Regions from separate parts of the Streptomyces sp. CA-251387 genome, predicted to be linked through region 1. Evidence: riboswitches for the same ligand, from Rfam matches in the RefSeq annotation. Region 1 holds a riboswitch; each other region holds the start of a gene.
The links. Region 1 has a riboswitch for cyclic di-AMP ahead of ACQEV2_RS20100 (M23 family metallopeptidase). Riboswitches for the same ligand answer to the same signal wherever they lie in the genome.
Positions count from the first base shown of each region.

Region 2: another riboswitch for cyclic di-AMP. It lies ahead of ACQEV2_RS25880 (NlpC/P60 family protein); the one in region 1 lies ahead of ACQEV2_RS20100 (M23 family metallopeptidase).
Region 3: another riboswitch for cyclic di-AMP. It lies ahead of ACQEV2_RS36435 (LysM peptidoglycan-binding domain-containing M23 family metallopeptidase); the one in region 1 lies ahead of ACQEV2_RS20100 (M23 family metallopeptidase).
Region 4: another riboswitch for cyclic di-AMP. It lies ahead of ACQEV2_RS04840 (C40 family peptidase); the one in region 1 lies ahead of ACQEV2_RS20100 (M23 family metallopeptidase).

Region 1 is NZ_JBNJMJ010000001.1:4,504,453-4,511,536, forward strand. It holds gene ACQEV2_RS20080 (MFS transporter) at 435-1,859, shown strand; gene lhgO (L-2-hydroxyglutarate oxidase) at 2,093-3,301, shown strand; tRNA gene ACQEV2_RS20090 (tRNA-Met) at 3,677-3,750, shown strand; gene ACQEV2_RS20095 (PP2C family protein-serine/threonine phosphatase) at 3,893-4,978, shown strand; cyclic di-AMP (ydaO/yuaA leader) riboswitch at 5,212-5,377, shown strand; gene ACQEV2_RS20100 (M23 family metallopeptidase) at 5,389-6,414, shown strand; gene ACQEV2_RS20105 (aldo/keto reductase) at 6,648-7,084, shown strand, end outside.
Region 2 is NZ_JBNJMJ010000001.1:5,740,347-5,747,430, reverse strand. It holds gene pcrA (DNA helicase PcrA) at 1-942, opposite strand, end outside; cyclic di-AMP (ydaO/yuaA leader) riboswitch at 1,328-1,483, shown strand; gene ACQEV2_RS25880 (NlpC/P60 family protein) at 1,492-2,658, shown strand; gene ACQEV2_RS25875 (hypothetical protein) at 2,793-3,146, opposite strand; gene ACQEV2_RS25870 (NlpC/P60 family protein) at 3,604-4,665, shown strand; gene ACQEV2_RS25865 (LuxR C-terminal-related transcriptional regulator) at 4,687-5,406, opposite strand; gene ACQEV2_RS25860 (ATP-binding protein) at 5,403-6,692, opposite strand; gene ACQEV2_RS25855 (PspC domain-containing protein) at 6,872-7,084, shown strand, end outside.
Region 3 is NZ_JBNJMJ010000001.1:8,206,706-8,213,789, forward strand. It holds gene ACQEV2_RS36410 (aspartate aminotransferase family protein) at 1-845, shown strand, start outside; gene ACQEV2_RS36415 (helix-turn-helix domain-containing protein) at 924-1,568, shown strand; gene ACQEV2_RS36420 (DUF6126 family protein) at 1,565-1,684, shown strand; gene ACQEV2_RS36425 (tyrosine-protein phosphatase) at 1,760-2,557, opposite strand; gene ACQEV2_RS36430 (alpha-galactosidase) at 2,738-4,843, shown strand; cyclic di-AMP (ydaO/yuaA leader) riboswitch at 5,151-5,309, shown strand; gene ACQEV2_RS36435 (LysM peptidoglycan-binding domain-containing M23 family metallopeptidase) at 5,314-6,267, shown strand; gene ACQEV2_RS36440 (DUF6250 domain-containing protein) at 6,476-7,084, shown strand, end outside.
Region 4 is NZ_JBNJMJ010000001.1:1,118,037-1,125,120, reverse strand. It holds partial or broken gene ACQEV2_RS04855 (TIM barrel protein) at 1-803, opposite strand, end outside; gene ACQEV2_RS04850 (LacI family DNA-binding transcriptional regulator) at 1,007-2,011, shown strand; partial or broken gene ACQEV2_RS04845 (substrate-binding domain-containing protein) at 2,126-3,126, opposite strand; gene ACQEV2_RS04840 (C40 family peptidase) at 3,412-5,088, opposite strand; cyclic di-AMP (ydaO/yuaA leader) riboswitch at 5,097-5,268, opposite strand; gene ACQEV2_RS04835 (NAD-dependent epimerase/dehydratase family protein) at 5,410-6,468, opposite strand; gene ACQEV2_RS04830 (choice-of-anchor D domain-containing protein) at 6,622-7,084, opposite strand, start outside.

The DNA of each region.
Region 1 (7,084 bases):
GGGTCGATTTTCGGCCAAAATGGCGCCGTAGGGACAGGCTTACGCACGCTCCGTACAAGCCCTGCGGACTACTCGCCGTGCTCGCCGCGCGCGCAGTCCGGGGAACGGAGTGCGCCCCCCGGACCGTTCCGCCGCCCGCGGGGATGGAGGCGGCGGAATCCCCCAGCCCACTGGATCCAGTACAGCGGGCCGACCCACGCACGAGTCATGGAACCGCTCCCCCGATGGCTGGAGAAGAGCGCACGGACGGGCGCACAGCCACACAGCGGGAGCACGCCACAACTGTCCGTACAGAGTGCGTACTTCAGTGCGAACCACAATCCCGCCAACCGGAACAATGCCCCTTAACGCTTGGGATGCGGCGAACTACGCTGGGTTTACGAATGCCGCGTGGTTATGCCAGCGCGGCAGCCGTCTGTGTCGAGGGGTGGCGCATGTCCAGGGAGCAACGCGGGCCGAACGAAAAGCTCGGCGCCGTTCTCGCCCTCGCGGGAATCAGCAACGCAGGACTCGCCCGACGCGTCAACGACCTTGGCGCTCAGCGGGGACTGACTCTTCGTTACGACAAGACGTCGGTGGCGCGCTGGGTGTCGAAAGGCATGGTGCCGCAGGGCGCCGCGCCGCACCTCATCGCCGCCGCCATCGGCCAGAAGCTCGGCCGCCCGGTGCCGCTCCACGAGATCGGCCTGGCGGACGCGGACCCCGCGCCGGAAGTGGGCCTCGCCTTCCCCCGGGACGTCGGACAGGCGGTGAAGTCGGCGACGGAGCTCTACCGTCTCGACCTCGCCGGGCGCCGCGCCGGCTCCGGCGGCATCTGGCAGTCGCTGGCCGGTTCGTTCGCAGTAAGCGCATACGCAACGCCTGCCTCACGGTGGCTGATAACCCCGGCCGACAGTTCGGTGGCGCGCGAGGCGAGCACCTCCGAGGGCTCCGGCGCACCGCTCAAAGTCGGCCACAGCGATGTGCAGAAGCTGCGGGAGGCCGCCGAGGACGCCAGGCGCTGGGACTCCAAGTACGGAGGCGGCGACTGGCGTTCGTCCATGGTGCCCGAGTGCTTGCGCGTGGAGGCGGCTCCGCTGCTGCTCGGCGCGTACTCCGACGAGGTGGGCCGGGCGCTGTTCGGCGCCTCCGCCGAACTCACGCGGCTCGCCGGGTGGATGGCCTTCGACACCGGTCAGCAGGAGGCCGCCCAGCGGTACTACATCCAGGCCCTGCGGCTCGCGCGCGCGGCGGCCGACGTACCCCTCGGCGGGTACGTCCTGGCGTCGATGTCGCTCCAGGCGACCTACCGGGGCTTCGGCGACGAGGGCGTCGACCTCGCGCAGGCCGCCCTGGAACGCAACCGGGGCCTCGCCACGGCCCGCACCATGAGCTTCTTCCGGCTCGTCGAGGCACGCGCGCACGCACGCGCGGGTGACGCGCAGGCGGCGGGAGCAGCGCTGAAAGCGGCAGAGGGCTGGCTCGAACGGTCCCGGGAGGGTGACAACGATCCGTCTTGGCTCGGGTTCTACTCCTACGACCGGTTCGCCGCGGACGCCGCCGAGTGCTACCGGGACCTGAAGGCTCCCCGGCAGGTGCGACGGTTCACGGAGCAGGCGCTGTCGAAGCCGACGGAGGAGTTCGTACGGTCGCACGGGCTGCGGCTCGTCGTTTCGGCGGTCGCCGAGCTCGAGTCGGGCAATCTCGATGCGGCGTGCGAGCAGGGCGTGCGGGCGGTGGAGGTCGCGGGGCGCATATCGTCGGCTCGGACCACCGAGTATGTGAAGGATCTTCTGCATCGGCTGGAGCCGTATGGGGATGAGCCGCGGGTGGTCGAGCTGCGGGAGCGGGCTCGGCCGCTGCTCATGGCTCCGGCGTAAGCGCTCCGCGGTGAGGGCCGGGTTCCGTCGCGTCTGCCGGGATTCTGTGATCTTGGGGCTGCGGGTTGCCGTGGGTTGCTCGCGGCCCCGCGGCGGAGCCGCATATCGATGCGGAGCCGCATATCGATACAGCCCCGCGCCCCTTTGGCAGCGCCGCGGTCCCCTGGGTTTGAACGCATTGTCAGTGGCGCAGTGCACTATCGAAGCCGGAGGTGGTGCAGGTGGCGGCGCAGGTGCGGGCGATCGACTACGACTGTGACGTGCTCGTGATCGGTGGGGGGATCGTCGGGCTGGCCACGGCGTATGCGATCACGCGTGCCGCGCCGGGGACGCGGGTCACCGTGTTGGAGAAGGAGCCGGGGCCCGCCCGGCATCAGACGGGGCGGAACAGCGGGGTCATCCACAGCGGGATCTACTACCGGCCGGGGTCGCTGAAGGCGCGGTACGCGGTGCGGGGCGCCGCCGAGATGGTCAAGTTCTGCGCGGAGTACGGCGTCGCGCACGCCGTCACCGGCAAGCTGATCGTCGCGACGGAGCGCTCGGAGCTGCCGCGGTTGCACTCGCTGGTGCAGCGCGGGCGGGAGAACGGGATTCCGGTGCGGGAGCTCGGCGCCACGCAGATCGCGGAGTACGAGCCCGAGGTGCGGGGGCTCGCGGCGATACACGTCGGGACCACGGGCGTGTGCGACTTCGTCGAGGTCGCCCGGCAGCTGGCCGAGGCGTCGGGAGCGGAGATCCGGTACGGCGCGGAGGTCGAGCGGATCGACCGGCGGGCGGAGCTGGGGGTCGCCGTACGGACCACGCGCGGGGACGTCGTGCGGGGGCGGGTGCTGGTGAACTGTGCCGGGCTGTACTGCGACGAGGTGGCCCGGATGACGGGGGACGAGCCGGGGGTGCGGATCGTGCCGTTCCGGGGCGAGTACTACTCGCTGGCGCGGCCCGAGCTGGTGCGGGGGCTGGTGTATCCGGTGCCGGATCCGGCGTTCCCGTTCCTCGGGGTGCATCTCACGCGCGGGATCGACGGGGATGTGCACATCGGTCCCAACGCGGTGCCCGCGCTGGCCCGGGAGGGGTACCGGTGGGGGGTCGTACGGCCGCGGGAGGTCGGGGCGACCGTGGCGTGGCCCGGGGTGTGGCGGATGGCGCGGCAGCACTGGCGGTACGGGGCCGGGGAGCTGCGGCGGTCGGTGTCCAAGGGGGCGTTCACGGAGGCGGTGCGGCGGTTGTTGCCTGCCGTGACCTCCGATGATCTGGTGCCTGCGGCGGCGGGGGTGCGGGCGCAGGCGGTGTTGCGGGACGGGTCGCTGGTGGATGACTTTCTGATACGGGAGGGGGCTCGGGCCGTGCATGTGCTGAATGCGCCGAGTCCGGCCGCGACGGCGTCGCTGCCGATCGGGCGGGAGGTGGCGCGGCGGGCGGTGGCGGTGCTGGAGGGGGCTTGAGCGGGGGGCGGTGCCGGTGCCAGTGCCGGGAGGTTCTCGCCCCCGCCGCCCCTACCCGTCCCATCCTGAAGGGGCTCCGCCCCTTCCACCCTGCCAGGGGGCTCCGCCCCCCTGGACCCCCGTCGGCCCCGAAAGGGCCTCGTCCTCAAAGGCCGGACGGGCTGAAATGCCGGCCGGCGCTGAGAAGTGAACCGTCGCTCGAGGAACAGCGGCCCCCTGCGGGTGGGCGGGGGTTCGGGACGGTGTGGCATCTTCCTCTGCGGCCGCCGCAAGCCTCAAACTCCCCCAACACGGTCGAAAAGCACTGATCACAGGCAGGCCCTGGAAAGCCGTGTGCTTGGGGGTCCTGCGGATGGCGTACTATTGAGTCATCGACGCGGGGTGGAGCAGCTCGGTAGCTCGCTGGGCTCATAACCCAGAGGTCGCAGGTTCAAATCCTGTCCCCGCTACTGAAGGCTCAGGGCCGGAACTGATCAGATCAGTTCCGGCCCTGAGTGTTTTTTGCCCCCTCACCCCGAATCCCCGTCGGCCCACTCGCCCGGTCGGCCCTCCCCACTCGTCCTCCGCCCCCGCTTCGGCAACCCTGGTGACGTGGAGGAACGGCGGATCTCGTACGCACGCCGGTTCGTCCGGCTGCTCCCGGCCCTGTCGATCGGGGCCGGGAGCGTGTACGACTACTCCACCCCCACGGACTTCACCGGCGCCCCCTTCTTCACCGCCGCTCCCCTGGTCGCCGCCCCGCTCTACTCACAGCGCGGCACGGCCGTCACGGGCCTGGTGGCCTTCGCCGTACTGCTCGGCCTCCGCATCCTTCTCGGCGGCCTGCCCCGGGCGGAGGTGATCACCGAGCTGGTCACCGTGCTGGTCGTCTCGGTCCTCGCCGTGCTCATCAACATCCTCGTCCGCCGCAGCAACGAGCGCCTCGCCTCCGCCCGCGAGATCGCCGAGGCGGCCCAGCGCGCCGTCCTGCCCGAGCCCGCCGAGCGGATCGGTGGGTTCCAGATCGCGGCCCGGTATGAAGCAGCCCAGGAGGGCGCCTCCATCGGCGGCGACCTGTACGCCGTGCAGGACAGCCCGCACGGCGTACGGGTCGTCGTGGGGGATGTGCGCGGCAAGGGAATGGGGGCCGTGGGGTTCGTCGCCGTCGTGATCGGGGCCTTCCGGGAGGCCGCCGAGCAGGAGGCCACGCTGGAGGCGGTGGCGCAGCGGCTGGAGCGGGCGCTGGCGCGCGAACGTACGCGACGCGAGGGGGTCGAGTCCTACGAAGGGTTCACCACCGCCGCACTCGCCGAGCTGCCGCACGGCAGCGGGATCGTGCGCCTCGTCAACCGCGGGCACCCACCACCCCTGCTGCTGTACGCCGACGGCAGCGTGCGTTCCCTGCTCGCCACCGAGCCCGCGCTGCCGCTCGGCATGGCGGAGCTCGGCGCCTGGCCCGACCGGGCCGAGGAGGCCGACTTCGTGAGCGGGTCCACGCTGCTGCTGTACACCGACGGCCTGTCCGAGGCGCGGGACGAGAAAGGACGGTTCTACGACCCCGCGGAGGGTCTCGCGGGGCGGGCCAACGCACAGCGCGAGCCGGCCGCGCTCCTCGGTGTGCTCGCGGCGGAGGTGCGCCGGCACTCCGGGGGCGGGATGGCGGATGACATGGCCCTCATCGCCGTACGACGGCCGTGATCGTCCTCACCAAGGGTGATCGCGCGACCGCCCTCCGCATAACAACTGACATACCGTCAATACCTGTGCGCCTCCTGAGGCCCGGCCAACTCGCCCGATTTAGGCCGCTCATGACCCGTAAGTCCCGGCGAAAATAGTTAATGATCAAGAGGAACAGCTTGGAATCCGCACCTCGCGTCTATTAACGTTCGATAACGCAGCGCGGTCGTCCCAGCCGTCACAAGAGATGGCTCCGTGCGCACGCGCCGAATTCCGTACCGCAGTACGGGAACCGGGGAACCACCACCCTGGGGTGAATCGCGCGGATTCCGCCGTGAAGTCACGGACGGTATACGCGCGTAGGAGACCTTCCTGCTCCGAACCCGTCAGCTAACCCGGTAGGCGAGAAGGAAGGAAAGGAGTACGCCCACGTGGCGTCCAACAGGCCTGCTCCGCAAGCCCCGTTCGTGCCGAGTCAGCGCAGCACCGACACCTTCGGCTACGACAGCTACCGCACCGACGAGGGCCCGTTCGAGGAGTGGAACCCCACCGCGGAGTCCATTCGTCCGGTCCGTGGCAGGCATCGCGTCGCCAAGCAGCGCGGCGGGGGACTCGCGCGCAGCTCCACGGTTCTCGGCGTCGGCGTCATAGCCGCCGTCGGCGCGGGCGGCATGGCCAGCGCGCAGAGCGGCAAGCCGCCGGTCGCCATCACCATGCCCGACCTGCCCCTGATCTCCGACGACGACTCCTCCGCCGCCGAGGACACCGGCACCGCGCTGAGCACCATGGGCGCGACCACCGAGGAGACCACTCAGGGCACCAGCGACGCCGGTGAGGCGCTGCGGGCCCGGATCATCGCCCAGGTCGAGCAGCAGCAGGACCAGATCGACAGCAAGGCCGCCGCCGAAGCGGTCGCCGCCGCCGAGAAGGAGGCCGCCGCCGCGGCCGCCAAGGCGGAGAAGGAGGCCGAGGCCAAGGCCGCCGCCGCGAAGGCCGCCGCCGAGGAGGAGGCCCGCAAGAAGGCCGAGGCCGAGCGCCTCGCCGAGCTGGCCAAGCAGTACACGCTGCCGACCTCCTCGTACACCATCACCTCGACCTTCGGTCAGGCCGGCGCCTACTGGTCGTCCGGCTACCACACGGGCCTCGACTTCGCCGCCCCGTCCGGCACGCTGATCAAGGCGGTCCACTCCGGCACGATCACCTTCGCCGGCTGGGACGGTTCGTACGGCTACAAGACCGTGCTCACCCTCGACGACGGCACGGAGCTCTGGTTCGCGCACCAGTCCTCGATCAGCGTCAGCGTCGGCCAGAAGGTCAACACGGGCGACGTCATCGGCCGCGTGGGCGCCACCGGCAACGTGACCGGCGCCCACCTCCACCTCGAGGTGCACCCCGACGGCAGCGCGAACGGCATCGACCCGATGGCGTGGCTGCAGAGCAAGGGCCTCACGCCCTGAGGTTCTCCCGCTTCTGATCAGCCGCTTCCGATCACTCGCCTCTGATCAGCCGCCTCTGATCCCTTGCTTTCGATCCGTCGCTTCTGATCACCCGGCCCCGATCCCCCGGCAGTCCTGACGCTTACCCCCCACGTCAGGGCTGCCGGTTTCCGGAGGGCCGGGGTCCGCTTGTTTACGGGAAATTTGCGGCCGTCCCGGAAGACCGGCTTCCGCCAAGGGCGTTGATGTCGAGCATGACTTCTCTTCGCAAGCTCGGCTCCTCCGACCTCGAGGTCTCCCCGCTCTCTCTCGGCGGCAACGTCTTCGGCTGGACCGCCGACGAGGCCCAGTCCTTCGCTGTCCTCGACGCCTACGCGGCGGCGGGCGGCAACTTCATCGACACGGCCGACTCGTACTCGGCGTGGGTCGAGGGCAACGCGGGCGGCGAGTCCGAGACCATCATCGGCAACTGGGTGAAAGCGCGCGGCAACCGGGACGACGTCGTCATCGCCACGAAGGTCAGCCAGCACCCCGACTTCCAGGGCCTGACCGCGGCCAACATCAAGGCCGCCGCCGACGCCTCCCTGCGTCGCCTCGGCACCGACCGCATCGACCTCTACTACACCCACTTCGACAAGCCCGAAGTCCCGGTCGAGGAGATCATCGGCGCGCTGGACGAGCTGGTGAAGGC
Region 2 (7,084 bases), 1.2 Mb from region 1:
CTCGCTCGGCGGCACGTCCACCGGGTGCTCGCTGGTACCGACGAGCTCGCGCACGAGCGCGTACTGGGCGTGGTTGGTGTCCTGGTACTCATCTACCAGGACGTGCCGGAAGCGGCGGCGGTAATGCTCGGCGACGTCCGGGAAGGCGCGCAGCAGATTGACCGTCGTCATGATCAGGTCGTCGAAGTCGAGGGCGTTCGCCTCGCGCAGCCGCGGCTGATACAAGGCATAGGCCTGGGCGAGGGTCTTCTCGAAGCCGTCGCTCGCCTGCGCCGCGAAGTCCTCCTCGTCGATCAGCTCGTTCTTCAGGTTGCTGATCTTGGCACTGAAGGACTTGGGCGGGAACCGCTTCGGATCAAGATCCAGATCCCGGCACACGAGCGCCATCAGCCGCTTGCTGTCGGCGGCGTCGTAGATCGAGAACGACGACGTGAACCCGAGCTTCTTGCTCTCCCGCCGCAGGATGCGCACGCACGCGCTGTGGAAGGTCATCACCCACATCGCGTTCGCCCGCGGGCCGACGAGCTGCTCGACGCGCTCCTTCATCTCGCCCGCGGCCTTGTTGGTGAAGGTGATCGCGAGGATCTGCCCCGGATGCACATTCCGCTCCGCCAGCAGATGGGCGATGCGATGGGTGAGCACACGCGTCTTGCCGGACCCCGCGCCGGCCACGATGAGCAGCGGACTGCCGGAGTGGACGACGGCGGCGCGCTGGTTGTCGTTCAGCCCTTCCAGGAGCGCGGCCGCGTCGATGGCCGGGCGCGGGGCGCCGTCGCGGTAGTAGGCGTCCCGGTCCGGAGGCACGTCGAACTTCCCGCCGAACAGATCGTCCGGAACCGGTTCCGGAGAGTGATCGTCCTCGGGCGGTGGCGGGGATTCCTCCTCGTGGGCCCGTGGGGCCTGGAGGTCCGCCAGGAAGCTGTCGTCAAAGAGGCTGCTCATCGCTCTCCGAGTCTAGGGCGCCCCACTGACAGCCCGCCGCCGCCCTGAGAACATCGCCTGTTTCCGAGCCCGATGATCTTCCGAAACCCGCCCACCCGACGGAATCTCACCCTGCAGAACCACCCTGCCACGGCCCGTGATCAAGACTTAAATATGGCACAAGCCGCCCAGACAGGCGTATACGCCGCCACATACCCCAGAGACCTCAAATCACCACAAACACACCGTCACCCATCGTGATCGGCGACGCTCTGACTCAAGGTCACGAAAATGTATCGGGCATATCGAACATCAACCTTCACAGGGGCCACACGAGTTGGCTACCGTGCCGGGCAGGCCGTACGACCCCCACCGGCGAACGTCGCCGGGCCGCACGGCCTCCGCCGAGTCCGGTACGCCGCACTGCGACCGGAGCCGGGGACCCACCGAACCCGGGGTGAATCGGCCGGACTTCCCTCCCGGGACCGGCCGTAGGGCAACCCTTCCGGAACCACCCGCCCGAACCCGACAGCTAACTCGGTAGGCGGAGCACGGAAGGAGTCGCCTCCCTTGGCGTCGCACCGCAAGTCGCGTCCCGCAGGGACACGCGTAGCAGGCATACGGACCCCCGCCCTCGCCACGGCGGCCCTCACCTCCGTGGCCCTGCTGTCCCAGACGGCCAACGCGAGCCCCTCCACGGACGACAAGCCGAGCCTCGAAGAGGTCGAGAAGAAGGTCGACGACCTCTACCGCCAGGCGGAGTCGGCGACCGAGAAGTACAACGCGGCCAAGGAGAAGACCGCGAAGCAGCGCAAGCGCGTCGACACCCTCCTGGACGACGTCGCCAAGCGCACCCAGGAGCTCAACGACGCACGCGAGGAGCTCGGCCGCAACGCCGCCGCCCAGTACCGCACGGGAGCCGCCGCCCCCGACACCGCGACCTTCCTCCTGGCGGACACTCCGCAGGACTACTTCGACCAGACCCAGCTGATGGACCGTATGACCGGTCGTCAGAAGGAAGCGGTCGACGATTACTTCACGCAGCAGTCCACGACGATGAAGAAGCGTCAGGAGGCCACCCAGAGCCTCGAGACGCTCACCGAGTCGCAGAACGACCTGCAGAAGGCCAAGTCCACGGTCCAGCAGAAGCTGTCCGACGCGCGGGAACTCCTCTCGAAGCTGACGGCGGAGGAAAAGGCACGCCTCGCCGCGATCGAGAAGCGCAAGCAGGAGGAAGCCGCACGCAAGGCAGCGGAGCTGGCCCGGCAGCAAGCGGAGGCGGAGCGCCGGCGCCAGGAGGCCGCCCAGCAGCAGGAGAGCACCGAGCAGCCGTCCGACTCGAGCACGTCGGACTCATCCGCGACGGACTCCTCGTACGCCACCAAGGCCGAGAAGGCCCTGGCCTTCTCCCGCGCCCAGATAGGCAAGCCGTACGTCTGGGGCGCCACCGGCCCCGACTCCTACGACTGCTCCGGCCTCACCCAGGCCGCCTGGAAGGCCGCCGGCGTGGACATCCCCCGCGTCACCTACGACCAGGTCAACGCCGGCACCACGGTCCCCCTCTCCAACGCGCAGCCCGGCGACCTGATCTTCTTCTACGACGACGTCACCCACGTGGGCCTCTACATCGGCAACGGCATGATGATCCACGCCCCGAAGCCCGGCGCGTACGTCCGTGAGGAGTCGATCTACTACGACGGAGAGTCGTCGATCCACAGCGTGGTCCGCCCGGCCTGACGTTCACCCACGCGCGCGTGGCCCACTGCTTCCGCACGCGCGCGTGGCCATCGCAGAGGCGGCACGGACCTACACCGGACGTGGTTCCGGGGCCGGCCCCGGAACCAGGCCAGGAACCGCCCTCGAGACCGAGGTCAGGTCCACAGAACAGCGATGAAGACGTTCGCCGCGGTCAGCAGCCCCACGAGCCCGAAGAGGCCCTTCTCCACCTTCTCCTCGTCCCGCTTCACGTACACGAGCCCGAGGATCACGATCAGCAGCGCCAGCTTCACGCCGATCTTGATGTTGTTGACGGACTGATCGTCCGCCTGGTTGAGCCCGACGAGGATCACCCCGGTGACCAGCATGGTCACGGCTCCGTGCAGCATGGCGGGGACGAACCGGGCGGTGCCCTGACCCATCGCCTTCATCTGCGTGAGGAAACCACCGAGCAGCGCGGCGATACCGATGATGTGCAGGCCGACGAAGAGATGGATGAGTACGTCCATGAAGCCGGAGCCTAATCCGCTGCATATATGCGCCCCATAGCACCCCCCATTCCCGGCGACCCCCGAAACCGCCACATCGGTCATCACCCCGCGTTGACCCGACGCCCCCGTTCCGGGATCACGCTCACTTACGGTCATCCCCCGGTCCGCTCCCGGCACTTCCGCACAACGCGTCACCGACCCGACACGGTGAGGTTTAGCGTCCTCCACCAGGTGACCGGCTCCCCACCGCCGCCCGGGCCAGGGGCGGCAGTCGGACACCACCGCCGAGAAAAGTCCGGCGGCGTCCCGCTCCCCCTGTGTGGGCCGCCGCCGGACGCGTAACCCACCCCGGGGCGGTCGTACGTCCGCTCCCCCAGGCGCTCATACGCCGCCGTTCTCCCGGGGCGGTGATACGTCCGCCGCTCTGGCAGACGCAGCGGGACCAGGCGGTCGCAGGAAAGGACGTGCAGTCCACGTGGCAGCGCATCGAAAGCCCCGTCAGCGCTCGGTCGGCGGCAGTACGGCCCGCACGGCATGGACGATCGCCCTGGCGGGCGCGGCGAGCGCAACCGGCTTCGACGGGACCGGACATGCCGAACCACAGCTGACACCGGCGCAGGTCAAGGCGAAGGTGGACAAGCTGTACCAGGAGGCGGAAGTCGCCACCGAGAAGTACAACGGCGCGAAGGAGAAGGCGGACGCGGCCGAGCGGCGGATCCGGACCCTGCAGGATGAGGCCGCGCGCAGGACGGAGAAGCTCAACTCGGCGCGGGACGCGCTGGGTTCGATGGCGGCGGCACAGTACCGCGACGGCGGTCTCGACCCGGCCCTTCAGCTCGCGCTCTCGGACGACCCCGACCGCTACCTCGACGGAGCGGAGTTCGCCGAACGCGCCGGCAACCGGCAGGCGGCGTCCGTCGCCGGCATCCGCGAGCAGCTGCGGGAGATCGAGCAGCTGCGCGGCGCCGCACGCATCGAACTGACCTCGCTGAAGTCCCGCCAGGCCGAACTGCACCGCCACAAGGACACGATCACCGGCAAGCTGGACACGGCCCGGGGGCTGCTCGCCCGGCTGACCGCCGAGGAGCGCGCCCAGCTCCAGGGGAGCGCGAGCCGCGCCGCACGCTCCTCGACGAGCGCCCGCGACGCCCTGGCAGTCCCCGGCTCCGCCGCCGCACAGGCCCCCAACTCACGGGCTGCGGCCGCCATTTCGTATGCCTACTCCAAACTCGGCAGCCCCTACGTCTGGGGCGCGACCGGTCCGGACGCCTTCGACTGCTCCGGCCTCACCCAGGCCGCCTACCGCGCGGCCGGCCTCTCCCTGCCCCGTACGACGTATGCCCAGATCGACGCCGGACGCCGTGTCTCCCGCTCCGAACTCCTCCCGGGCGATCTGGTGTTCTTCTACTCCGGCATCAGCCATGTGGGCCTCTACATCGGCAACGGCCAGATGATCCACGCCCCGAACCCGTCGGCACCGGTCCGGGTGGCCCCGCTCGACGAGATGCCGTTCGCGGGCGCCACCCGGGTGGTGTGAGCGAGCAGACCGGGACCGGGTTCAGACCAGGCGCCGGGCCGTCGCCCACCGCGTCAGTTCGTGCCGGTTGGACAGCTGGAGCTTCCGCAGGACCGCCGAGACATGGGACTCGACCGTCTTGACGGAGATGAAGAGCTGCTTGGCGATCTCCTTGTAGGCGTAGCCACGGGCGATCAGCCGCAGCACCTCCCGCTCGCGCTGGGTGAGGCGGTCGAGGTCCTCGTCGACGGGCGGGGCGTCGGTGGAGGCGAAGGCGTCCAGTACGAACCCGGCGAGGCGGGGCGAGAACACCGCGTCGCCCTCCTGGACCCGGAAGATGGAGTCGACCAGATCCGTGCCGGTGATCGTCTTCGTCACGTACCCGCGCGCACCGCCCCGGATCACGCCGATCACGTCCTCCGCCGCGTCCGAGACGGAGAGCGCGAGGAAGCGCACGGGCTGCTCCGTGTCCGCCATCAACGCGGCGCAGCGGCGCAGCACTTCGACGCCGCCGCCACCCGGGAGGTGCACGTCGAGGAGGACGACCTCGGGCCGGGTCGCGGTGATGACCGTGACCGCCTGATCGACGTCCGCGGCCTCGCCGACGACCTCGACGCCGGTCTGCTCGGTCCGGCCGATCTCGGCCTGGACTCCCGTACGGAACATGCGGTGGTCGTCGACGAGGACCACGCGCACGTGCCGCTCGCCCGCGCCCCCGCCGGTCGACTCCACAGGCTCGTTCGCCTCGGTCGGGTCGCTCATGACGTCTTCTCCGCCCTCTCCATCTCCAGCTCGACCTCCGTACCACCGCCGGGCACCGCCCTCAGCCGGGCCGTGCCGCCGTTGCGCTCCATGCGGCCGATGATCGATTCTCTGACACCCATGCGGTCGGCGGGTATCGAATCGAGGTCGAAGCCCGGACCGCGGTCCCGGACGGACACGAAGACGGTCTTCCCCTCCACCTCGGCGTAGACCTGCACGGCGCCGCCCTCGCCACCGTACTTCGCGGCGTTCACCATCGCCTCGCGCGCGGCCTGCATCTGTGCGCCGATCTTCTCGTCGAGCGGGCAGTCGCCGACGACCACGACCTCTATCGGAACGCCGTGCTTGTCCTCGATCTCGGCGGCGTTGCGCCGGACCGCGTCGGCGAGGTTGGCGGGTTCGTCGGCCTCGTCCTTGCCGGTGCCCTCGGGTTTGTAGAGCCAGGTGCGCAGGTCGCGCTCCTGGGCCCGGGCGAGGCGGCGGACCTCGCCGGCGTTCTCCGCGTTGCGCTGGATCAGGGTCAGGGTGTGCAGCACCGAGTCATGGACGTGCGCGGCGACCTCGGCGCGCTCCTGGGCGCGGATGCGCATCAGGCGCTCCTCGGAGAGGTCCTGGGTCATCCGGACCAGGTACGGCCCCGCGAGGAGCGTTATGCCGACGAGGACCGCCAGGGCCGCCTGCAGGACGGAGCCGAGGTGCGCGGCGGAGCCCTGCAGCACGAAGATGCCGGAGACACCGGCCGTGACGAGGACGACGCCGCCCGCGGCACGCAGCAGGGTGAGGGTGCGTCGCCGCTTCCCGGCCTCCATCCAGCGGGCCCGCCGGGCGTTGTCCGCCTGGCGCCAGACCAGGGCGACGCCCGCGCCGACGAGGACGGCGGGCAGGAGATAGGCCTTGGCACCATTGCCCAGGTCGACGCTGCCGACGAAGACCATCGCCACGACGACCATGAGGAGCAGCGCGACGATCTGCCCCTTGTCCGGCTTGCGGGCGACGAGTCTGCGGCGGCCGTCGGCCGCGGTCTCGGTGGCGAAGGGCGATGGCCGCTGTGCGTCGACGCCGCCGACGCCGAGCGGCACGAAGAACCAGAACGCGGCATACAGCAGGGCGCCGAGGCCGTCCGCCATGAACAGGCCGACGAAGACGAGCCGCACCCAGATGACGGGCAGGCCGAGATGTCCGGCGAGCCCCCGCGCCACGCCTCCGAGCCAGCGTCCGTCGCTGCTGCGGTAGAGCTTGCGCGGCGGCCGCGGTTCGACGAGGGGCGCTGCTGCGGCTTCCGGCATGCCATCGATGGTCACACGCCCGGACGACCGGAGCATCAGGGTCGACCCCCTAGACTCCCCTGATCTTCGGGGCCCGCCTCGTCGAACGCATCCCGGGCCCTCGCCTCAGGGCCGATATCAGGGTCCGACCAGGGTCGTTCCGACTCCCGCCAGGCCGACCCGCCCGTCACCATGGACACATGACAGATCACCAGCACGCCGCGGACTCCGTGCCCGAGCCGGACGCCGTGCCCACGGGCACCCCGTCCGACGCGGCGTCCGCGCGCGCCGCGGGTGAGGAACCGCGCGCACGCGCGGGCGCGGAAGCAGGAGCGCCCGCCGAAGCGGGCGTACTCGACCCGCCGCACAGGTTCCGGCGGGACCGGCGGCACAAGATGCTGGCCGGCGTGTGC
Region 3 (7,084 bases), 3.7 Mb from region 1:
TACCGCTCGGCGATCTCGAGGCCCTGGCACGGGAGCTGAAGCAGGGCGATGTCGCGGCCCTGATCGTTGAGCCCATCCAGGGCAAGGGTGTGCACGAGGCCCCGCCCGGCTATCTGCGGGCCGCCCAGGAACTGCTGCACAGGCACAAGGCGCTGCTCATCGCCGACGAGGTGCAGACGGGGCTCGGCCGGACCGGCGACTTCTACGCCTACCAGCACGAGGACGGTGTCGAGCCGGACCTGGTGTGCGTGGCCAAGGCGCTCTCCGGCGGGTATGTGCCGGTGGGCGCCACCCTCGGCAAGGACTGGATCTTCAAAAAGGTCTACTCGTCCATGGACCGGGTCCTCGTCCACTCGGCGAGCTTCGGGTCCAACGCGCAGGCCATGGCGGCCGGGCTCGCCGTGCTGTCCGTCATGGAGAACGAGCAGATCGTCGCGAACGCGCGGGCGAGGGGGGAGCAGCTGAAGTCCCGGCTGGCGGCGCTGACCGACAAGTACGAGCTGCTGGCCGATGTCCGCGGCCGGGGACTGATGATCGGCATCGAGTTCGGGCGTCCCGACTCGCTGAAGCTGCGCAGCCGCTGGACGATGTTGCAGGCCGCGCGCAAGGGCCTGTTCGCACAGATGGTGGTCGTACCGCTGCTGCGGCGGCACCGGATCCTCACCCAGGTCTCCGGGGACCACCTGGAGGTGATCAAGCTCATCCCGCCGCTGATCATCGGCGAACGGGAGGTGGACCGGTTCGTCGACGCCTTCACGGATGTGATGGACGACGCGCACAGCGGCGGCGGTCTGATGTGGGACTTCGGCAAGACCCTGATCAAGCAGGCGGTGGCCAACCGGTAGGCGTCGGATAGGGCGAGGGTCTTTGCCTCTCAGGCAAGAAATTTGCCGGTGGGGCAAACCTTCGGCTGAATGGAGAGCATGAGCTCTCCCGAGACCGAGCCGCCCGGTGTCGCGGCCGAGCCGGTGAACGGGCCGCCCGAGGCCCTTCCCGCGGTCGCGCCCCAGCTCCGCGCGCTGCGCCGCCGCGCCTCCCTCACCCTGGAGGCCGCGGCCCGCGCCGCCGGGCTGTCGCCCGCCCACCTCTCCCGCCTGGAGACCGGGCGGCGCCAGCCCTCACTGCCGATGCTGCTCGCGCTCGCGCGTATCTACGGTACGACCGTCTCCGAGCTGCTCGGTGAGACGGTCGCCGACCGGGACGCCGTCGTGCGCGCCGCCGACATGGAGCCGACCGCGGCCGGTGGCTGGACGTACTGGCAGGCGGGTGCGCCCGGGCGCGGGATGCAGGCCCTGCGGGTCCATGTGCCGTACGGCTCGCAGGGCGACATCGTGCGCGTGCACCCCGGCGAGGAGTGGCTGTACGTGCTCAAGGGGCGGCTTCGGCTGCGCCTCGGGGACACCACGCACCGGCTCGCCCCCGGCGACAGCGCGCACTTCGACTCGCTGACCCCGCACCGCATCGCCGCCCAGGACGAGGGCGGGGTCGAGCTCCTCTTCGTCCACACCCTGCTGCAGAGCCCCACGGCCACCCTGTGCCTGGGCCCCACCCCTGGAGAGACGCCATGAGCGACATGGAGGAGAAGTTCCCGCGTGCCCTGTGGGTGCGGCTCATCATCTACATCGCGGTGGGGCATCTCTTCGCGGCGTTCATCTACCTGCTGTTCGAGGCAGGAGCGAAGTAGCGGCAGGGGCGCGGCAGAGGGAGCGGCGGTCGTCCGGCAGGAGGGGCGCGGCGGTCGCCCGGCACCGGCCCGGGCTCAGTCGAGCAGCCGCTCCCGCAGCCGCTCCCGGGCCTCCGGGGTGACCCCCAGCCCCTGTTCCAGGTAGGTCTCGACGCCGCCCCACGTCTCCTCGATCGTCTCGAAGGCCGCCGTCAGGTACTCGGCGCGCGCGTCGAACAGCGGGCTGAGCAGTTCCATGACCTCGGGGGAGTAGGCCGAGGCGGCGCTGCTGCTGCGGTGCACCTTGTAGCGGCGGTGCTTGGCGTTGGACTCCAGGTAGTCGGCGAGGATCGCCTCGCGCTCGACGCCGAGGGCGAGCAGCGTGACGGCGATGGACAGGCCGGCGCGGTCCTTGCCCGCGGCGCAGTGCATGAGGGCGGGGACGCTGTCATCAGTGAGCGCCTGCAGTACCTGGGAGTGCTCGGCCGTGCGCTCCTTGATGATCCTGCGGTACGAGTCGATCATCCGGTTCGCGGCCTTGCCGTCCGCGAGGATCTCCCGCAACTGGTCGATGTCGCCGTCGCGGACCATCTTCCAGAACTCGGCGCCGTCCGCCGGGTCGCTCAGCGGCAGATTCACATTGCGCACGCCCGGCAGCTCGACGTCCGGACCCTCGAGCTTCTGGTCGGCCGCGTTGCGGAAGTCGAAGATCGTGTGCAGGCCCAGGGAGCCGAGGAAGGCGGCGTCCTCCTCGGTCGCGTGCGCGAGGTGGCCGCTGCGGAACAGCACCCCGTACCGCACCCGCCGTCCGTCCACGGTCGGAAGGCCGCCCACATCCCGGAAGTTGCGGACTCCGGCCAGCTCGGGCTCGGTCGACGGGATCTGCTGCGTCACGGGGGCTCCTCCCAGTCGGCCCCGCCGGCGCGGCTCGGCGGTGCGGCCGACGGGGTGCGCTCTCGACCATACGACATGGCTTCCTGGGGCAATGAGTTGTCCACAGGCGTTGCATCGGAGGCTCGCGGCCCGTGATGATGTTCCGGCTTGATCGGACCTGTTCGAATATGTGAGGGCTTGATGCTGGAGATCTCCGACCACGGGCGTACCTGGGTTCTTTCCGGGCCGACCAGCAGTTACGCCCTCCATCTCACGGACGGCGACGAGCTGCTGCACCTCCACTGGGGCCCGCGCATCGCGCTGGCCGACGCCGAGGAACTGGCCGCCCGGGCGCTTCCGCAGTACCGGGGCTTCGAGTCCCCGCTCGACGGACACGAGGAGTACCCCGTCGAGGGCGGCCCCCGCTTCGTACGGCCGGCCCTGTCCGTGCGCACCGACGAGCGGCGCGGCACCGAGTGGACCTTCGAGGCGTACGAGACCGAGGGCGCGGAGAGCGTCGAGGGCGCGGGGGGTGCTCAGGGCGGGGAACTGCGGCTGCGGTTCCGGGACGGCGGGCTGGGCATCACGCTGCACTACCGGATGCGTGACGACGTCGTGGAACGCTGGGTGACCCTGGACAACCAGGGGCCCGACCTGGAGCTGCTGCGCGCCGACTCCGCCACCTGGACCCTGCCCGACCGCGAGGACTGGCGGCTGTCGCAGCTGCACGGACGCTGGGCGGCGGAGTCCCGGCTGACGCAGTCGTCCCTCACCTACGGTGAGAAGGTCCTCGGCAGCCGCCGCGGCCACACCGGGCACCCGCTCCTGCCATGGGTCGCGCTCGACACCGACGCCACCGAGGAGCGCGGTGAGGTGTACGGCTGCGCCCTCGCCTGGTCGGGGTCCTGGCGGATCGCGGTGGCCCAGCTGCCGGACGCGCGCGTGCAGATCACCGGCGGGGCCGGATACGACGACTCGGGTCTGTTGCGGCTGGCGGCGGGCGAGTCGTTCGTGACGCCCGTCTTCGCCGGGCTGTGGAGCGACGGCGGCTTCGGGGGCGCGAGCCGGGCCTGGCACGCCTATCAGCGCGCCCATGTGATCCCTGACGCCGATCAGGACCGGCCCGTGCTGTTCAACTCCTGGGAGGCGACCGAGTTCGACATCTCCGAGGAGCAGCAGGGCACCCTCGCGCGGCGGGCCGCGGCCATCGGTGTCGAGCTGTTCGTCGTGGACGACGGCTGGTTCGGGGCGCGCACCAGCGACCGCGCCGGACTCGGCGACTGGACGCCCAACCCGGACCGCTTCCCGAACGGCCTCAAGCCGCTCGCCGACTATGTGCACGCCCTCGGCATGCAGTTCGGCATCTGGGTCGAGCCGGAAATGGTCAATCCGGACAGCGAGCTGTACCGCGCCCACCCGGACTGGGTGCAGTACCAGACCGGACGAAAGCGGACGGAATTCCGCAATCAGCTCGTACTGAACCTCGCCCGCGAAGACGTCCAGGAGTACCTCTGGAACCAGCTCGACGGGCTCCTCTCCAGCGCCCCGATCGACTACGTGAAGTGGGACTTCAACCGCTGCTTCACCGACGCGGGCTGGCCCGGCGAGCCGTACCCGCAGCGGCTCTGGGTGGACCACGTCCACGCCTTCTACGCCTTGCTGGACCGGCTGCGCGCCGCTCACCCGGGCGTCGCCTTCGAGTCCTGCTCGGGCGGTGGCGGCCGGATCGACCTGGGCGTGCTGAGCCGTACGGACCAGGTGTGGACGTCCGACAACACCGACCCGCTCGACCGGCTCGCCATCCAGCACGGCTTCAGCCAGATCCATCCGGCGCGGGTCATGGCGGCGTGGGTCACCGACAGTCCGAACAACCAGCTCAACGGCCGGGTCAGCTCGCTGCGCTTCCGGTTCGTGAGTGCCATGGCCGGGGTGCTCGGCGTCGGCGGCGACCTCACGCAGTGGACCGAGGCGGAGCTTGCCGAGGCCCGGGAGTGGGTGGAGCTCTACAAGGAGATCCGGCCCCTCGTGCAGCGCGGGGATCTGTACCGGCTGCGGCCTCCGCGGGGTGGGCTGAGCGCGGTGCAGTACGTCCTCGGTGACGAGACCGTCGTCCTCGCCTGGCTCCAGGCGCAGAGCTACGGCGAGGCCGTACCGGCGCTGCGGCTGAGGGGGCTCGACCCGACAGCATCGTACGAATGCCGCGAAACGGGCGAAGTTCACAGAGGTGCCGTATTGCTGCATCACGGACTGCGTACCGGATTGCACGGCGACCTTGATGCGGCAGTTATCCGACTGCGTCGCATCTAGTTGTTCTGTCCGAATTGGTGCCTTCATTCCAACTCGCTCTGGATTGAGGAAAGCTGGAGCGGCGTCACGTGAGGAGCGTCATATTCGTGACCGAGCGTCGCCCGTCATGTTCACGTAATTCACGTGATTTTCAAGGGGTTTTGTGCCGGGCGACGCGCCGATAATTCACTCAGGGTGACCGGGAATTCCCACAAGGGATCAACAGGAACGCATTCGGACGGAACCTCTCACTTGTTCCCGTGCGTCTTCCTCGCTTACGTTCGCCACCAATCCGGACGGACGCCGAATCCTGCCGCCGACCGGAGCCCGCACCGACTCACCCGACCATGGCAGGAGCGGGGGACCCACAGGTACAACCGCCTGTTCCGGTCTCCGGAACAGGCTAGGGGTAAAGCCGCGTTACGGCGCGGCCGGGCATCTCCAGCCCGCACCCGACAGCTCACCTCGCAGGCGCCGGAGAGGAATTCGCCATGCCCGCGAAGGGTAAGCACCGCCGCCCGAAGTCCCCGCGCCTCACCCGCTCCATCGCCGTCGCCGGAACCGGCGGCGCCGCTCTCGCCCTCCCGCTCTTCGGGGCCACCGGCGCCCATGCCGCTCCCTCGCAGTCCGCTTCGGAAAAGGCCGTTCAGTCCCTTCCGGTCGTCGAGAAGAAGGCGGCCGAGAAGGAGGCCACCGAGAAGAAGACGGGTGTGCGGACCTATTCGGTGAAGGTCGGCGACTATCTCTCGAAGATCGCCGACGAGCAGAACGTCAGCGGTGGCTGGAAGAAGCTCTACGCCGACAACCGCGAGGCCGTCGGCGAGGACCCGTCGCTGATCCACCCGGGTCTGAAGCTCACGATCGGCGGCCAGAAGGCCGCGACGAGCGCCCCCAAGTCCTCGCCGTCGTCCTCCTCTTCGTCCCCGAAGTCGTCCTCGAAGTCGTCCTCGAAGTCGTCGTCGGACTCGTCCGCCGCGAAGTCCTCCGCTTCTAAGACGACCAAGGCCGCTGAGAGCGCCGACACCGCCCCCGCCAGTGGTTTCAGCGCCCCCGTCTCCGCGGCCTCCGTCGCCACCGCGTACAAGGTGGCGGGCAGCATGTGGTCGAGCGGCTACCACACCGGCGTCGACTTCGCCGCCGCTACCGGCACCCCGCTCAAGGCGGTCGGCGCGGGCACCGTCGTCTCCGCCGGCTGGGCCGGCGCGTACGGCAACCAGGTCGTCATCCGGCTCGCCGACGGCTACTACGCGCAGTACGGCCACCTGTCCTCGCTCTCCGTCTCGGCCGGCCAGACCGTGACGGCGGGTCAGCAGGTCGGCCTCTCCGGCTCGACCGGCAACTCGACCGGCCCGCACCTGCACTTCGAGATCCGCACCACGCCGGACTACGGCTCGGACGTGGACCCGGTCGCCTACCTCCGCTCCAAGGGCGTCGCCATCGGCTGACCCGCGCCGACTCCCCCGCTCTCGGCTTCGCTCGAGCGGGGGGACTCCCATCGCCTGACACGCCGCCGAAGGCCGGACCCTGATCCCCGGGTCCGGCCTTCGGCGTGTCCGGGGTGTCGACAGGAAGGGGGTGATGGGGAAGAGTGATCTCCGCTCAGCCGCTGCAAGCGCTTTCTAAGGTCAACGCCCCTATGAAGGAGTCCCGTTCGTGACGACCACGCGCAGAGCATTCGGAATCCTCGCGGCTGGGGCCGCCCTGGGCGCACTTGCTCCCGCGGGCGCGGCGGGTGCCGCGTCCCACCGCCGGCTCATCGCCCACGACGACTTCCGCCATGGCCTCGCCCAGTGGGTGACCGAGTTGCAGGACGGCGGCACGATCACCGCGTCGCGCGGTGTGCTGGAGATCGACGTGCCGAGCGGTGCCACGGTGTGGTTCAGGAGACGCCTCGAAGGGCCGTACCTCCTTGAGTACACGGCCACCGCCGTGTCGGAAGGCGGGGCCAACGACCGTGTGTCCGACCTCAACAACTTCTGGAACGCCACCGACGTCCGTTCCCCGGACGACCTGTTCGCCACGCAGCGGGGCGGTGCGCTGGCGGAGTACGACTACCTCAAGACCTATTACGCCGGTTACGGCGCCAACTACAACACCACGACGCGACTGCGCCGGTACGTCGGCGAGGTCGGAGCCCGCCCGCTGATCTACGACTACACCGAGCCGCTGCTGGTGCCCAACCAGCCCAACCGGGTCCGTGTCGTCTCCGACGGGTCGACCGTGCGGTGGTGGAACAACGGACGGCTCGTCTTCGACTACGTC
Region 4 (7,084 bases), 3.4 Mb from region 1:
CCAGTTCGGCGACGACATCGGCGGGCTTGGGCACGCCGGCGGGCGGGGACACGCACACGCCGCGCTTGACGGCCTCGCCGAAGGAGAGGTTCTCCGCGGCGACCTGGGCGAGGATCCCGGGGTCCATCTGCTTGATGTGGACGTACCCGACGCGCTCGCCGAAGCGGCGGATCAGATCGAGGTTGTCACCGCCGCCGTAGGCCACGTGACCGGTGTCCAGGCACAGGTTGGTGTAACGGGAGTCGGACTCGTTGAGGAGCCGTTCGATCTCCGGCTGGGTCTGGATGTGGCTGTCGGCATGCGGGTGGACGACCAGGCGTACGTCGTACTCGTCGAGCAGCAGCTTGCCGAGCCGGTCGGCGGCCTTGCCGAAGCCCGCCCACTGCTCGGCGGTGAGCTCGGGGGACTCGGTGAAGGCACCGGTCTTCTCGTCCCGGTATATGGGCGGGATGAAACACGAGGTGGTGGGCGCCCGCGGCGGCGGTCAGCGCGGCCACCTGACGGACGTGGGCGAGCATGTCGTCCCATGCCTCGGGGCGGTGCAGGGCGCCGAAGGCGGTGCCGCCGGAGACCTTGAGGCCGCGTACGGCGAGTTCCTCGGCGAGGACGGCGGGGTCCGTGGGGAGGTAGCCGTACGGGCCGAGCTCCAGCCACTCGTATCCCGCCCGGGCCAGCTCGTCGAGGAAGCGGGTGTACGGGACCTGCCGGTCGTCCTCGGGGAACCAGACGCCCCAGGAGTCGGGGGCCGAGCCCAGGCAGAGGTTGCCCACGGTGGTGCGGAGAGGGGTTGGCGCCGTTGCCATGGCATGTCCTTCGGGGAGGGGACGGGCGTCAGTGAACGTCTCTTCTGTCGCGCTCTACTAGCGCGCTCTAGTGCGAGTACGATGGCCCTGGTCCAAATGTCATGTCAATAGCTTGTTGCTGGGAGATTTCGCGACCTCGCTAAGGTGAACGGCGTCGAAGGGTGGGTTCACAGGTGGATGCATCAGGCCGTCAGCGGCCGACGATGGCGGACGTCGCCGAGAAGGCCGGCGTCTCCCGGGCGCTCGTCTCGATCGTCTTCCGTGACCTGCCGGGCGCGGGCCGGGAGACCCGTGAGCGGGTGCTGCGCGTCGCCGACGAGCTGGGCTACCGTCCGGACAACGCGGCCCGGCTGCTGGCCCGCGGCCGCAGCCGCACCCTCGGTGTGATGTTCACCGTCCACCAGACCTTCCAGGCCGACCTGGTCGAAGGCATCTACCCCGAGGCCGAGCGGCTCGGCTACGAGGTCCTGCTGTCCGCCACCGGCCAGGGCCGCACCGAGGCCAAGGCCGTCGAGGCGCTGCTCAGCCACCGCTGCGAAGCGGTGATCCTGCTCGGCCCGGACGCGGCGGCCGCGGACCTCGACGCCCTCGGGCACCGCACGGTCGCCGTCTCGGTCGGCCGCCGGGTGCCCCAGGCCCGCGTCGACAGCGTGCACACCGCCGAGGGCAAGGGCGTACGGCAGGCCATGGACCACCTCGTCGAACTGGGCCACCGCCGGATCGTGCACATCGACGGCGGCCGTGGTCCCGGCTCGGCCGAGCGGCGGCGGGCCTATCGGGCCGCGATGCGCCGCCACGGCCTGGAGGCCGAGCTGCGGGTCATCCCCGGCGAGCACACCGAGCAGTCGGGCATCGAGACCGGCCGCCTGCTGCTGGCCGAGCGCGACAGCGGGCGTCCCCTGCCGACGGCGGTCCTCGCGGGCAACGACCGCTGCGCGATGGGCCTGTTGATGGCCCTGACGCGAGCGGGCGTCGATGTCCCGCGCGACCTGTCCGTGGTCGGTTACGACGACAGCCATCTCTCCCACCTGATGCCGATCGGCCTGACCACCGTCCGTCAGGACGCGGTCCTCATGGCCGAGCACGCGGTCCGCTTCGCCGTGGACCGGCTGGAGGACCAGGACCTGGAGCCGCGCGAGGCCGTTCTGGATCCCAAGCTCGTCGTACGAGGCACGAGTGGCCCGGCCCCCGCGCAGGAAACCGCCTGAGAGTCGTACGACGCGTGCGAGGGCCGGCCCCGCAGGGCCGGCCCAGGAATTCAGCGGCGGGGTCGGCCGCGCCCCGTCGCGGTCACGGCCGACCCCGCCTGTCCATGTGTGCGCTCAGCGCGTTCCCTTCGCGGCGAATTCGGCGACGGCGTCGACGTTGTCCTTGGTGATGAAGGCGGGGCCGGTGAGGACGGGGGCGGTGCCGCCGCCGCTGAAGTTGCCGTTGGTCTTGTACAGCCACAGGGAGTCGACGGCGAGGTAGCCCTGGAGGTAGGGCTGTTGGTCGACGGCGAACTCGACCTTGCCGTCCTGGACGGCGGTGACGAGTTCCTTGTTGAGGTCGAAGGTGGCGACCTTGGCCTTGCTGCTTGCGTCGGTGACGGACTGGACGGCGGTCAGGGCGAAGGGGGCGCCGAGGGTGACGACCTGGTCGATGGAGTGGTCCTGCTGGAGTTTGGCGGTGATGGTGGACTTCACCGAGGGCATGTCGGTGCCGTTGACGTAGAGGGTGGCGGTGGTTCCCTTGAAGCCCTTCTTCAGGCCGGCGCAGCGGGCTTCGAGGGCGACGTGGCCTTGTTCCTGGATGACGCACAGGGCGTGCTGGGCGCCGGTGGCGTTGAGTTTTTCGCCGAAGGCCTGGCCGGCGATGTTCTCGTCCTGGCCGAAGTATTGGAGCATGCCGAGGCTTTTCCATCGTCGAGACCGGAGTTGAAGCCGACGACGGGGATGCCGGCGGTCTTGGCCTTGGCGATGACGGCCTTCATGGCGCTGGGCTTGGCGGCGGTCAGGGCGATGCCGTCGACTTTCTGGTCGATGGCGTTCTGGACGAGGTTGGCCTGGTTGCCGGCGCTGGGGTCGGCGGAGTAGACGAGTTTGATGTTGTCCTTGGCGGCGGCTTCGGCGCCCTTGCGGATCAGGTCCCAGAAGGTGTCGCCCGGGGCGGCGTGGGTGATCATGGCCACGGTCATGCGGGGGGTGGTGGCCTTGCCGGCCGCGGCGCCGGCGGTGTCTTCCTCGGACTTCTTGCCGCCGGAGCTGCTCGAGCAGCCGGTGGCGAACAGGGCGCCGGCCAGCACCGTGGCGGTCAGAGCGGCGGCTCGGTGGTGTCTGCGCATGTCCCATGCACCTCACTGTGCTGATCAGGGCGGATTCTCAGGTGGGGGGAGGTTCACGGGGTACCGCCCGCTGGATACGACTGGAGCGCTTTACTAGCGCGCTCTAGTGGCAGGTACTATGCGGGCGTCGGCAGGTGATGTCAATGGGCTTGTCAGGACGTACCGACAAAGCCGAGGTGGAGGGGCGTCACCGAGGGGAGGCCGAGGGACCGGGAGACGGGAAACCCGGGGAAGCGAAAGCCACCCCGCCTCGCGGAGGCGGGGTGGCGGTGGTCGGTCGGCGGATCAGGCGGGGCGTATCACGCTGTGGATCGCCGCCTCACCGGCGTAGTGGATCGACTCCTCGCGGATGGACGCTCCCGGGCCGGGGGCGTGGATCATCATGCCGTTCCCGGAGTAGATGCCGACGTGGCCGACGTGGAAGAGGACCAGGTCGCCGGGTTCGACGTAGGTGAGGGCGATTCCGCGGCCGGCGGTCGCCTGCTCCTGCGGGGTGCGCGGGAGCGTGATGCCGGCGGCCTTCCAGGCGGCCTGGGTGAGGCCTGCCCCGTCGTACGCGTCCGGGCCCGTGGTACCCCAGACGCAGGGCTTGCCGAGCTGGGCGCGGGCGAACTCCAGGGCCCGCAGGGCTCGGGTGTCCTGGGGTGCGGTGGACGTGGCGACGCTCGTGCCCGGAGCCGGGCTTGTGTCCAGGGCCGGGCTTGTGTCCGGGGCCTGGCTCGTGGCGAGGGCCTGGCTCGTGTCCAGAGCATGGCTCGGGGCGAGGACCGGACTCGTGTCCAGAGCGCGGCTCATATCGAGGGCCGGACTCGTGTCGAGGGCCCGGGGGTGGAGTGTCTGACCCGCGCCGAGGGTTTGGCTTGTGGTGGCGACCGTGGGAGTGTCGGCAGACCAGCCTGCGGTGCCTGCCCAGGCCGTCGTGTCGGCCGGGACCGGCGTCAGGTCGGCCGCCCCCAGCTCCTGCAGCGCCTGCCACTGCGTCTCGGCCGCGGCCTGGACCGGAGCCGGTGTGGAGCTCCAGGTGTCGGTGGGCTCGAGCGCGGTCGGCGTGGCGCTCCAGGTGTCGGCGGCCGGTGCCTCGCTCGGCGCGGTCTCGATCGGCGCGAGCGTGGTGCCCTGCTTCGCGGTGTACGCGGACAGCAACTGGCGGGCCCGGTCGAGCTTGCGCCGGCTCTGCTCCTTGGTCGTCCGCAGTGAGGACCGCTGCTGCGGATCGGCCGTCGACTCGGTCGCGGGCGCGGTGGTCGGGGCGGGCAGGGCGAGGGCGGTCTGGATGCTCTGGGTGCTCTGCGTGTCCTGCGTGTGCTGGGTGGCCCAGGTGGTCTCCTGCGGGGCCTCCGGAGCGGCCGGCAGGGCGGCGACGGGGCCGGCGGTCAGCTCTGCCACGGGAGTTGTGCCGGTGGCCGGAGCGGACGTCAGTTCGGCGACCGGGGCGGCGGGGAGCTCCAGGGCGGCGCGGCCGGATGTCTCGCGACCCCGGTCGATGAGGCCATCGACCGCACGCTCCGCAGGACGCGCGGGCCGTGTCCCGCTGGGACGGTCCGGCACCCTGTCGCTCGGCAGCCTCGCCGGGACGGTCGGACCCAGCTTCGAGCGGGCCACGTCGAACCACTGGCGGGCGACGCTGTCGAGGGCGGCGTCGCTGCGCCTGTTCTCGTCCCGCCGGACCGCCGAGGCGGACCCGCGTCCGGCGCCCGTCGGCCGGTCGGCGCGCCCCCGCGGTCCCGTCGCCGCCGCGCGGGTGGCGTTGAAGGTCCCCGTGTCGGACTCGGCCCGGTCGTAGAGGGAGCTGACCCGTCGGCTGACCTCCTCGCGGCTCGGCGTCTCGTCCCCGACGGAGGGGGCGGCGTTGGCCGTCTGTGCGAGCAGGGCCACAGAGGTGAGGGCCGCCGACGCGAGTGCGGAATTGCGCATGCCGGGCAGGCTCAAAGCCCCCGGACGCGCGGTGCGTTCCGGCGTCATGGGCGACGTACTCCTTCCGTATTCCGCCTACCGAGTTAGCTGACGGGTTCGGGCGGTCGGTCCGGAAGGTGTGCCCTACGGTCCTTGCCCCGAAGGGCAGTTGGCCGATTCACCCCAAGTTCGGTTGGGTCCCCGGCTCCAGTGGCCCTGCGGGCGCACCGGACTCGGCGGAGGCCGCGCGTCCCGGCGGGTTCGCCGGAGGTCGTCGCGCGGCCTGACGGGTAACTTAACCAACTTGTGTGTCTCACGTGAAGATTGACGTGTGAAATGTCCGATACGTTTTTGTGACCTTCGACGCTCGGAGCGGATCGAGGGCCGAATTCACTTCGCGGCGCGCTGGCTCCGCCACGCCGCGTAATGATCGAGGATCGTCTCCTCGATCGGGCGGTAGGTGATGCCCAGTTCGCTCACGCTCCGGCTGTTGTCCACCTCGAAGCGGATGCCGAGGTGCTTGCGGATGTAGTCCTGGGTCAGCCCGAAGGCCGGGCCGAGGACGCGTACGGGCCAGTGGGGGAGTGCGGTGCGCGGGAGGCGGAGGTCGCGGGGGTACCGGGTCCGCAGGATGCGGGCCATCTCGTGGAAGGACGTCATGGTCCGGGCGGCGAGGATGTAACGGCCCTTCGCGTCCGGGTTCTCCGCCGCCGCGATGTGCGCGTCGGCGACCTCGCGGACGTCCACCGTGGTGAAGCTGAAGTCCGGTGCGCCGTAGAAGAAGTAGCCCTTGAACAGCTCCTCCAGCAGGAACAGGCTGCCGGACTCCGAGGCGGGCGTGAGAGAGGGGCCCAGGATCAGGCCGGGGTTGACCGACACCATCCGCCAGCGGTCCTGGGCGGCCTCCGCGTCCCACGCCGCGCGCTCCGCGACCGTCTTGGCGTAGTGGTAGGGGTTGTTCTCCACCGTGCTGGTGGTGTTGAAGTACCGCTCCGACAGCACCGCGCCGTCCATGTCCAGGACGTCCGCGTAGTCGCCGAAGATCGCGCCCACGGTGGAGGTGAGGACGAGCCTGTCGACCGTCGGCGTCCGCTCGATGGCCGCCAGCACATTGCGCGTGCCGAGCAGGGCCGGGTCGACCATGTCCCGGCGGCCGTCCTTGATCTTCTCCGGCATGCGGAACGGCGACGCCACATGGCACACCACCCGGCACCCGCTCATCGCCTCGTCGAAGGCGCCCTCCGTCAGCAAGTCCGCCTCGAACAGCGAGAGTCGGCCCGGATGCGCGTCCTGCAACTCCCGCAGCGGCCGTACCTTCGCCGTGTCGGCCGTGCTGCGCACGGTGGCGTGGACCTCGTAGCCGCGCTCCAGAAGCCGCCTGACCAGATGACTGCCGACGAACCCGCTGCCACCGGTGACCAACACGGCCCCCGACCCGTTGCCGCCCACCCTCACTCCTTCTCCCGACTGCTTCTCCCGCGCGGAAGCCGGTCGATCACGGTAGCGGCGATCCCTGTGCACGGCCATGAGTTCGAGGGCGCCGGGGACGGGTTCCCCGAGGTGCAGCCGGGTACCGAACAGCCGTCTGCAGACCGGGTCCGGTCATACTCCGTTGCCGCGGAGGCGGATGACGTGGGGGCTGTCCTGGGCGTTGGTGCTGATCCTGAGGCTGCCGAGGAGTTCCCCTCGAGCGGGCGGGGTGAACGTGACGTCGACCGAGCGGGAGTCGCCGCCCCGCAGGACGGCACCGGTACACGTGTCCGCCGTCTTGGCGAAGCCGGCCGCACCGTCGGCGAAGTCGACATGTTGGACGGTCAGCGCTCCGGAGCCGGTGTTGGTCAGCTGCACCGTCCGGGGAGCGGAGGCGGAGGCGACCGCCTGGTCGCCGAAGTCGAGGGCGGCGGTGCTCAGTGCCACATGAGGAGCCACCCCGGTTCCGAGCAGGGCAGCGGTGTGGGTCCGGCCGAGGCCGTCGGTGACGCGTACTTCGCCGGCGCGGGGGCCCTCCGCCGTCGGGAGGAAGATCACCCTGATCCGGCAGTAACCGTTCGGCCGCAGCACACTG